DNA from 2 places in the Peribacillus sp. NPDC097295 genome. Region 1 is predicted to be linked to the other one. Evidence: riboswitches for the same ligand, from Rfam matches in the RefSeq annotation. Region 1 holds a riboswitch; the other holds the start of a gene.

The links. Region 1 has a riboswitch for cobalamin ahead of ACIQXN_RS07030 (ribonucleoside-diphosphate reductase subunit alpha). Riboswitches for the same ligand answer to the same signal wherever they lie in the genome.
Region 2: another riboswitch for cobalamin. It lies ahead of mmgD (citrate synthase); the one in region 1 lies ahead of ACIQXN_RS07030 (ribonucleoside-diphosphate reductase subunit alpha).

The regions. Positions count from the first base shown of each region.
Region 1 is NZ_JBIWCW010000003.1:149,729-154,952, forward strand. It holds gene ACIQXN_RS07025 (ribonucleotide-diphosphate reductase subunit beta) at 1-726, opposite strand, end outside; gene ACIQXN_RS07030 (ribonucleoside-diphosphate reductase subunit alpha) at 767-3,031, opposite strand; cobalamin riboswitch at 3,192-3,373, opposite strand; gene ACIQXN_RS07035 (manganese-dependent inorganic pyrophosphatase) at 3,662-4,594, shown strand; gene ACIQXN_RS07040 (hypothetical protein) at 4,665-4,811, opposite strand; gene ACIQXN_RS07045 (SulP family inorganic anion transporter) at 4,884-5,224, opposite strand, start outside.
Region 2 is NZ_JBIWCW010000006.1:58,664-63,887, reverse strand. It holds gene ACIQXN_RS12430 (NupC/NupG family nucleoside CNT transporter) at 1-1,186, shown strand, start outside; cobalamin riboswitch at 1,645-1,844, shown strand; gene mmgD (citrate synthase) at 2,099-3,226, shown strand; gene prpD (2-methylcitrate dehydratase) at 3,318-4,754, shown strand; gene prpB (methylisocitrate lyase) at 4,768-5,224, shown strand, end outside.

The sequences.
Region 1 (5,224 bases):
ATTCAATTCCGGGTATTCATACATCAAGATTTGGACAAGCATGCCAATGAAATCGAAGTGGACCATTTCATCGCGATGAATATAGGAAATCATCGTTGCCGAACCGGTCATCAGATTTTGACGGCCTAAGTTGTAATAGAAGGCGAATGCCAGGTAAAAATAGATCCCTTCAAGGTTGGTGGAATGGATGAGAGCCTCGAATAAGTGCTGAGGGCTAGGATCATCCACAAATGTTTGGTAGGCATCCACGATCGGCTGGTTCCGCTTGATTACTTCCGGGTGCTCTTTAATGCGGTCAAAAAGCTGTTTTTGCTTGCCGACAGGAATCAAAGAAGCAAGAATGTAAGAATACGATTCATTATGAATCGATTCTTGCTGGGCCATGTTGGCGAGGATCGCCTTTGCTGCCGGATCTTTGATGTAGCGAAGGATTTCCACTAATGTCGGCGTTTGCAGGCTGTCCATCCCGGCAATCATTGTGAGGATATCGAGGAAAGCGTCCTGGATATCCTCATCCAATTCCCCCCACTGCTTTTTATCCTGAATCATGTTCACGCTTGAAGGCTTCCAAAAATTATTGATGAGCTGTGTATACGTGTCATAGAACTTTTCATATTGAATGTCATTCCAAAGGAGGAAGCCTGAAGCTTCTCCTTTGAATACGCCGGTCGCTTTGGTAGGATGGGTTGGTTCGAGCATCCTGATTTTCTTGATATGGTTTGTCATCTGTAAAGTCTCCTTCAAAAATTAATTCCGATCAAGCTAGTTAACTAGAGCAGCTCTCGCACGCATTGTCGTATTCGGATGAAGTGGAACGAAGATAATAAGTCGATTTCAATCCACTTTCCCAAGCTGTCAGATGGATATCCAATAACACTTTGGCTTTGATCGTGTTTTGTACATACAAATTGAAACTAATGGCTTGGTCGATATGACGCTGGCGGGCTGCATTTTGCCTGATGCTTTCCTTTTGGTCCAAATGGAAGCGCGTTTTTTTATAGTATTCATACGTATTAGGCGTCAATCCAGGCGCGGTCACTTTGAATTTGAAGTTTTTCTTCTCTTCATAAAATTCAATTTCATATAACGGATCGATTCCATCCGTGGAATGACCGATTTTTGCCGTTGATGAGTTGGGGGCAATCGCCATTAAATAGCCATTTCGTGTGCCATGCTGCTGCACTTCTTCTTTTAATTCCAACCATTTTGAATCCGTATAGTCCCGAAGGTCGAAATACTCTCCCGTATGCCAATCCGACCCTTCGAAATAGGGATAGCTTCCTTTTTCCTTGGCCAATTCATTGGATGCCTTAATGGTTAAGTAAGCGATTTTTTCGTATAAAGTATCGGCAAACTGAACGGCTTCATCAGATTCCCAGTAGATATTTTGGGTTGCCAGTAAATGATGCCAACCGAATGTTCCTAAGCCGATAGATCGGTACCGTTTATTTGAAATGGATGCCTGTTTGACCGGTAAGGTATTCACGTCAATGACGTTATCGAGCATGCGAATCTGAATCGGGATCAGTCTTTCCAACACATCACTGTTCACTGCGCGGGGCAGGTTGATGGAGGAAAGGTTACAGACTACGAAATCCCCGCTTTTGCGAACCACGACGACATCGCCATCTTCTGTTTCATATTCGTCGGTGATCGTTGACGGGCTTAAATTCTGGGCAATTTCCGTACAAAGATTAGAACAATAAATCATCCCTTTATGCTTATTCGGGTTCTTCCTGTTCACCTCATCCCGGTAGAACATATAGGGCACGCCTTCTTCTAATTGTGAAATCATGATGCCTTTCATAATGTCCATCGCGTTGATTTTCTCGAAACTATAGCCTGGAAGTACGCCATTTTCTGCGGCCTCTACAGCGAGGGCGTAATGGTCCCTGAAACTTCCTTCCCCTTTTTTCTCATCATAAAAATCTTCGAGGGAGAACCCAAGGGTCTGCTTCACGGTATGCGGATCGAAAAGATACCATTCCTTCCTGTCGCGCACGGCTTCCATGAACAAATCGGGGATACAAACGCCTGTGAAAATATCATGTGCTTTTAAGCGGTCGTCTCCGTTTTGCGTTTTCAAGTCAAGGAAGCTCATGATGTCTTTATGCCAAGCGTCCATATAGATGGCAATGGCACCTTTGCGTTGACCCAATTGATCGACGCTGACGGCGGTTTGGTTAAAGAGACGAATCCAGGGAGTCGTGCCTGAACTGTTTCCGGAAAAACCGCGGATATCAGATCCGAGCGAGCGGATTTTCCCGACATATAGACCGACCCCACCACCGAATTTGGAAACTTTGGCAGCATCATAGTTTGATTGATAGATTCCGTCGATGGAATCTTCTATCGCATCGATGAAGCATGAACTCAATTGCCCGTGGGTCTTACCGGCATTCGAGAGGGTAGGGGTCGCAACCGTCATATACAGGTTGGACATGGCCCAGTACGCTTCTTTAACAAGCTGCAGGCGATGTTCCGTTTTTTCAAGCCTCATGATTTCCATGGCAATGATCATGAAGCGCTCCTGAGGAAGTTCATAGACCTTGTCTTTTTTTGGACGGGCCAAGTATCTGTCATTCAAAAGATAGATTCCGATATAAGAAAAGAGGTTATCTTTTTCCGGATTGATGACTGAACCCAATTCTTCGATCTCCGTTTTTGTGTAGGAATCGAGAAGCTCCGATTTATAAACAGGGTAACGCTGGCCTTCATGCTGTTGCGAGAGTTCTTTGATTAATTCATAGAAAGGTCCATAGCTTCTGCCTTCATAGCCCCGATTTGTCCGGGCATCGCGATACATGGTATTCAAAAGTTCCCTGGCGGCGACAAATGTCCAGTCAGGCGCATCGATATCGACACTTTCAAGGGCAAGCTGTATTAGTTTTTTCGATGTTTGTTCTTCAGAAGCATCACTTTTTCGATCGAGCCATTTAGTGAAGCGCTTTTTAAATTTGTCCATATCAAGCCGGTCTTCGAAATCCTTTGATAGCATATCAAGCTGGATTGATTTTGTTTCGGTTTCCATAGCCGTGTTATATGTTTGAGTCATGAGTATTCCTCCTTAAAACGTACGTAAATAAAAAAAATCCGCCCAATAAATTGAGCGGATCAAACGATAGGATAAAAGAGCCATGAAAAAATAGCCGTTACACTATCGTTTCATCATCTCAATCCCCGAAGAATAAGAAACTTGAAAAAACCAGGCAGGTCTCCTGACTCATGATCATCCTACTTTGAGTCCTTCCCGTATAGAGAGCTATACAGTGGTTTTCTCATTTCGTCACATTTACAGTTGCGGGGACAGTTCCGGGATCACACCGGATTCCCTTTTCAGCCATCTCTGGCACCTTGGTTCATTTTTTCTATATATAGTTATTTGAGTTGTTAGAAAAGTCAATATCTAGTATTTATACTTCTATAATCGTAAGCCATCTGTGCCGATAATTCAACATTTATATTTAAGAAATCCGATTCATATCTATTGACAAGGTCTAATAACGGAAGAGGATAGTGAAAGAATATAGGGGGGAATCGAAAAATCCCTCGAGGATTGTCAGGTGTTTTGTGTTAAAATAAATTGCATAGCAAAACTAGGGATTCTGCTTATTGAAAAGAAAGAACCCTGAAAATCATTTAGGAAAAAGGAGCAAAAATCGTGGAAAAAATATTAGTTTTTGGACATAAAAATCCGGATACAGACACTATTTGTTCAGCCATCGCGTATGCTGATCTAAAAAAACAGCTGGGCGTGAATACTGAACCAGTTCGTCTTGGTGAAGTCAATGGTGAAACGCAATATGCGTTGGACCAATTCAAATTCGAGGCACCTCGCCTTGTTGATAAAGTGGCTGGGGAAGCGGATGGAGTGATTTTGGTCGATCATAACGAACGCCAACAAAGTGCTGAAGACATCGATCAAGTCCGCGTATTGGAAGTCATCGACCACCACCGCATCGCTAATTTCGAAACAAGTGATCCTTTATATTACCGCGCGGAACCGGTTGGTTGCACGGCTACTATCTTAAATAAGATTTACAAAGAAAATGGGATTGAAGTGCCTAAGGCAATTGCAGGACTTATGCTTTCAGCCATCATTTCCGATTCTTTACTATTCAAATCCCCTACATGCACAGAGCAAGACGTCGCAGCGGCTATGGAATTAGCTGAAATTGCGGGTGTGAATGCTGAAACATACGGTTTAGAGATGCTAAAAGCTGGAGCTGACTTGAGTGATAAAACGATTGATCAGCTCATCACTCTTGATGCAAAAGAATTTGCTATGGGAACGGCAAAAGTTGAGATTGCTCAAGTAAATGCTGTTGATCCGAACGAAGTACTTGCAAAGCAAACAGAAATCGAAGCAGCGATTCAGGCTGTCATTGCCGCGAAAGAACTAGATTTATTCTTATTCGTGGTAACGGATATCTTAACGAATGATTCTGTAGCCTTGGCTCTTGGAACATCAGCGTTTGCGGTCGAAAAAGCCTATAACGTTACATTGAATAACAATATCGCCGTTTTAGAAGGCGTCGTGTCACGTAAAAAACAAATCGTCCCAGTTTTAACAGACATTTTCGCTAAGCTATAAGCCGGGCAGATTACAACAGTTATAAAAAAAGGACTCGATGCCACTTTATAATGGCCTTCGAGTCCTTTTTTTAATTCAATGCATCTTTTTCTTTTTCATACGCAATCACAATCAGTTCTTTGTTTGATTCCTCACGCATTTTTCCTTCAAAGAGTTTTAATTCATTGAGAAGGTCCGGTGATAAGTCTGCGGCTGTATAATCCTGATCAGTTGACATGGTTCTTCCTCCAATCCAGAGTATCCTTCACTCTAGTTTGGCGGTTCATGAAGATTTTATGCAATGTAACGTTTACTTTACATAAGAGGCTAGATTCTTTAGCAACTGGGAACTCTCCTGATCAAGGCCAAGTACCTGAACCGTTTTGCCTTGCACCCTGTATTTTAGGACGACTTTCTCGACGGCATCCACAGCTGAAGCGTCCCATATTTTCGAATCGGAAAAATCAATGATAATGGAATCGGCTTTCTCCATCGGATCAAACTTCGATATGAAGTCCTGGACCGAAGCGAAGAATACTTGTCCCTTTATCCGATAAATGATGTTTTCGGCCGGTTGGTCTGTCGTTTTCTCGATCGACACTTTAGAAATTTTAGCCGAGAAGAAAATCATGCTTAATATTACCCCGGCGA
Region 2 (5,224 bases), on a different contig from region 1:
CTTGTTGAATATCCTAGGGGTTTTGGTTGTCATGGGGATTATATACCTGTGCTCGCCAAATAGGAAAAATGTTAAATGGAAAATCATTCTTACCTTGTTGGTCATTGAGTTGCTTATTACCTGGTTCATGTTATCGACCACAATCGGAACATGGGTCATTAAGCAGATTGCTACTTTCTTCACCTGGTTGATTGCTTGTGCAAATGAAGGGATTTCTTTCGTATTCCCTTCTGTTATGGCCAATGAACAAGTGGATTTCTTTTTCAGTGCCTTAATGCCAATCATCTTTATCATTACGTTTTTTGATATTCTCTCGTATTTCGGCATCCTGACTTGGATTATAGATAAAGTCGGTTGGCTTATTTCAAAAGTGTCGGGTTTACCGAAACTGGAAAGCTTCTTTTCTATCCAGATGATGTTTCTCGGAAACACTGAAGCTCTCGCCGTAATACGGATGCAACTTGTTTCTTTAAAAGACCAACGTTTGCTTACATTCGGAATTATGAGTATGAGTAGTATAAGTGGTTCCATCATCGGTGCGTATTTATCCATGGTACCGGCAGAGTTTGTGTTCGTAGCCATTCCCTTAAACTGTTTAAATGCCTTGCTGATTGCCAATATGTTGAATCCCGTTACTGTCAGTAAAGAGGACGATGTCGTGTATATCCCAACAAAAGAGGAACGTAAAGACTTCTTTTCAACGATTTCAAACAGTATGCTGGTTGGAGTCAAAATGGTCATCGTCATCATGGCCATGGTAATCGGGTATGTCGCGTTGACTGCCAGTCTGAATGGTATATTAGGACTTGCAGTAGATGGGTTGACGATACAGAAGATTTTCTCGGTTATTTTTAGTCCATTCGCTTTCTTGTTTGGATTAAACTGGGAAGATACGATGTATGTTGCTCAATTAATGGGTATCAAGCTCGCCACCAATGAATTCGTGGCCCTGCTGGATTTGAAGAATCAGATAAGCGGTATGGCACCACATACAGTCGCTGTTGCAGTGACGTACCTCACTTCATTTGCAAATTTCAGTACGGTCGGCATGATTTATGGAACATTCAATTCCATTCTTGACGAGGAAAGATCAAGCATCATCGGAAGGAATGTTTGGAAGCTTTTGCTTAGTGGAATGGCAGTCTCCATGCTCAGTGCCATGATTGTTGGCTTGTTTGTTTGGTAACGATATGGGTATAAAACTGTTTTACTAGAAAACGTAAATATAATGATATTGAGACGTAAAACAAGAGGCTGTCCCAAAAAGGGTAGTTAAGCTTAAATTAAATAAATAAAGAGAGGCAGATATGTTGATTTAACAACACTTCTGCCTCTTCAATTTTGCGTTATTTTACTCAAAAAAGGGACTTATGAGACAGCCTCTTGTTTGTCCAATAGAAGTGAAATAATCGTAGCATTAGCGTATATCAAAAGGGTACAAATGATTTAAGGTGTCCATCCAGCATTTTTCAGAGCATGAGATAAAACGCTAAAATAAATATTTAAAATGCAGAATTTTCTGATTAAACAACATATTTTACTACTTTAATACAAAATATTTCTAAAATGCATGGAAAGACCTATTTGGAATTTAAATATTAAATTGTAAATATTTAAAATATTTGGTATATTTAAGTAGAAAATTAAATATGTTAATTATTTGGTGCGAATAAAATGATTCACTTTATTTGCTTAAAAGGGAAATCGGTTTGATTCCGATGCTGTCCCGCAACTGTATTTGGGAGCGATTCGAAAAATACCACTGATTCTATGCTTATAGAAACGGGAAGGTTCGAAAAGTGATGATCATAAGCCAGGAGACCTGCCGAATAATCATGCATCAATTACCTACGAGGATAGGAGGTGTTAATTGCGGATTACTTGGCATGAATAATTACTGTGAATTATCATGTTTATTTAGGTAACGATTCGTTAATTAACAACTTCCAATGGAAGTTGTTTTTTTATGACCCAATTTTATCTAAGGACAGTTAGGCTATTCCTGATGGGTGAAAAGAGATTTAAAAGTATGTATCAATCATCGAGGTAAAATGTTACCGCTTTCAATTAAGAGTTAATTTGGATAGGAGGAGTAAAAATGTCGATACAAGAAAACTACTCACCTGGGCTGGATGGAATTATAGCGTCAGAAACGAGACTCTCATTCCTTGATACGGTTCAAAGTGAAATTGTAATCGCAGGATACGATTTAATTAAATTGGCTGATCATGCAGAATATTTAGATATTGTGAATCTGTTACTAAATGATAATCTTCCAACCTCAGAGGAAAAAGCGTACCTAGAGAATAAATTGAAGGAAGAATATGAAATACCGACTGATATTTTAAAGATTTTTAAACTATTACCAGAGAAAACACATCCTATGGACGCGTTAAGAACAGGGATTTCCGCATTAGCCGGCTATGAACAGCAGCTTGATGATCGTTCAACTACGGCCAATAAAGAACGCGCTTACAAACTATTGGCGAAAGTTCCCAATATTGTGGCAAATAGTTATAGAGTGTTGAATAAGCAAGAGGTTGTTCTTCCAAATAAACTTTTATCATACAGTGCAAATTTCTATTACATGATTACTGGTAAAGTGCCAACAGAACTGGAAGAAAAGGTTTTCGACCAATCTTTATTATTGTATAGCGAACATGAAATGCCAAATTCTACGTTTACAGCTCGGGTAATTGCTTCTACACAATCCGATTTGTATGGTGCGTTAACAGGAGCTGTTGCTTCGTTGAAAGGCAATTTACATGGTGGAGCAAATGAAGCGGTCATGTACATGCTTTTAGAAGCTGGAACAGTTGAAAAGTTCGAACAGTTGCTTGGAAAGAAATTAGCAAATAAAGAAAAGATAATGGGCTTTGGTCATCGTGTCTATATGAAGAAGATGGATCCAAGAGCGCTTATCATGAAAAAAGCGTTAAAACAACTTTGCGACAATAAAGGAGATGATCTCCTTTATAGAATGTGCGAAGCTGGTGAAGATGTCATGGTAAGAGAGAAAGGTCTTTACCCGAATTTAGATTATTATGCGGCACCTGTCTATTACATGCTAGGTCTACCAATTGAAATCTATACACCGATTTTCTTTAGTGCTAGAACAGTAGGATTATGCGCTCATGTGGTTGAACAACATGCAAACAACCGACTTTTTAGGCCGCGTGTAAATTATATAGGCGAGCGTCGTAACCACACTATTTTAACCAATTAAAAAAATGTAAGTTATCAGCTCGCCGAATGGTCGTTCTGACCAACGACCATTTCTAATAATAAATGACTTTGTATAGAAAGGGAATGAAAAAATGTTAAAGGTGAATGGAATTAATCAGACGGATGTATTATTAGAGACAATTGCAGATTATGTGTTAGATAAAGAGATTACTAGTACAGAGGCGTACGAGACTGCCCGTTATGTGTTACTTGATACAATTGGCTGCGGAATTTTAGCGCTTCAATATCCAGAATGCACCAAATTATTAGGACCGGTCGTCCCAGGGACAGTAGTACCAAATGGCACACGTGTTCCAGGTACTTCATATGTACTGGATCCAGTCAAAGGAGCATTTAATATTGGCTGTATGATTCGATGGTTGGACTATAACGATACGTGGTTAGCTGCCGAATGGGGACATCCATCTGATAATTTAGGAGGTATTCTTGCAACAGCGGATTATTTAAGCCAAGTGAATATTGCGGAGGGAAGACAAGCACTAACTGTGCAGGATGTTCTTGAAATGATGATTAAAGCACATGAAATTCAGGGTGTATTAGCATTAGAAAATAGTTTGAATCGAGTGGGGCTTGATCATGTTTTATTCGTAAAAGTAGCGACGACGGCTGTTGTTACAAAAGCTCTTGGAGGTACTAGAGAAGAGATTATTCATGCCATATCCAATGCATGGATTGATAACTCCAGTCTCCGTACATATCGTCATGCACCAAATACAGGGTCTCGTAAATCATGGGCTGCTGGGGATGCAACAAGCCGGGGTGTTCATTTAGCCTTAATGGCTGTTAAAGGAGAAATGGGATATCCGACAGCTCTTTCAGCACCAGGATGGGGCTTTCAAGATGTTTTGTTCAATAAACAAGAACTGAAGCTTGCTCGTTCATTAGATTCGTATGTAATGGAGAATGTGTTATTCAAGGTATCCTTCCCAGCTGAATTTCATGCGCAAACAGCTGCCGAGTGTGCAGTGGAATTGCACGATGAAGTTAAAAACCGTTTGAATGAAATAGAAAAGATCACCATCACAACACATGAATCAGCTATTCGTATCATCGATAAAACAGGACCATTAAACAATCCTGCGGACCGTGATCATTGTATTCAATATATCACTGCTGTTGGTTTAATTTATGGAAATATTACGGCAGACCATTACGAAGACGAAGCGGCCAGAGATATAAGAATTGATCAGCTGAGGGATAAAATGGTGGTAGTGGAAAATAAACAATATACTACGGATTACCTTGATCCGAACAAGCGCTCAATCGCTAATGCTGTACAAATCCATTATCGAGATGGAACGGTTTCGGAACTTGTGGAATGTGAATATCCTCTTGGTCATCGTTTTAGAAGAGAAGAAGCGTTTCCAAAGGTTATTAAGAAATTCACTGATAACATTAGTACCCATTATTCACAAAAACAACAAAAGAAAATTCAAGAAGCATGTTTAAACCAAAAGGTATTATCCAATTTAAAAGTAAACGAATTTGTGAATTTATTTTTAATCTAAGGGGGGCTTATCAGTGGCTTGGATAGTAAATAAACAATCATCACAGGAAGAACTGGCAGAACGTTTCTTGCAATTAATACAAGCATCAGGCATTTTACAAATTCCAGGTACGCATGATGCAATGGCAGGGCTCATAGCTAAGGAATCAGGCTTCCATGCCCTATATTTATCTGGGGCCGCTTATACAGCGAGCCGAGGTTTACCCGATTTAGGTATTGTATCTTCTGGAGAAGTGGCGGAACGTGCAAGAGATATTGTCCGTGCTACAGATTTGCCGATACTAGTGGATATCGATACAGGATTTGGTGGGGTGCTGAATGTGGCCCGTACGGCTAGAGAAATGCAAGAAGTAGGAATAGCAGCCGTCCAAATAGAAGACCAAGACCTCCCGAAGAAATGTGGTCATTTAAATGGTAAAAAGCTTGTATCTACAGAAGAGATGCAGCAAAAAATCAAGGCAATTAAACAGG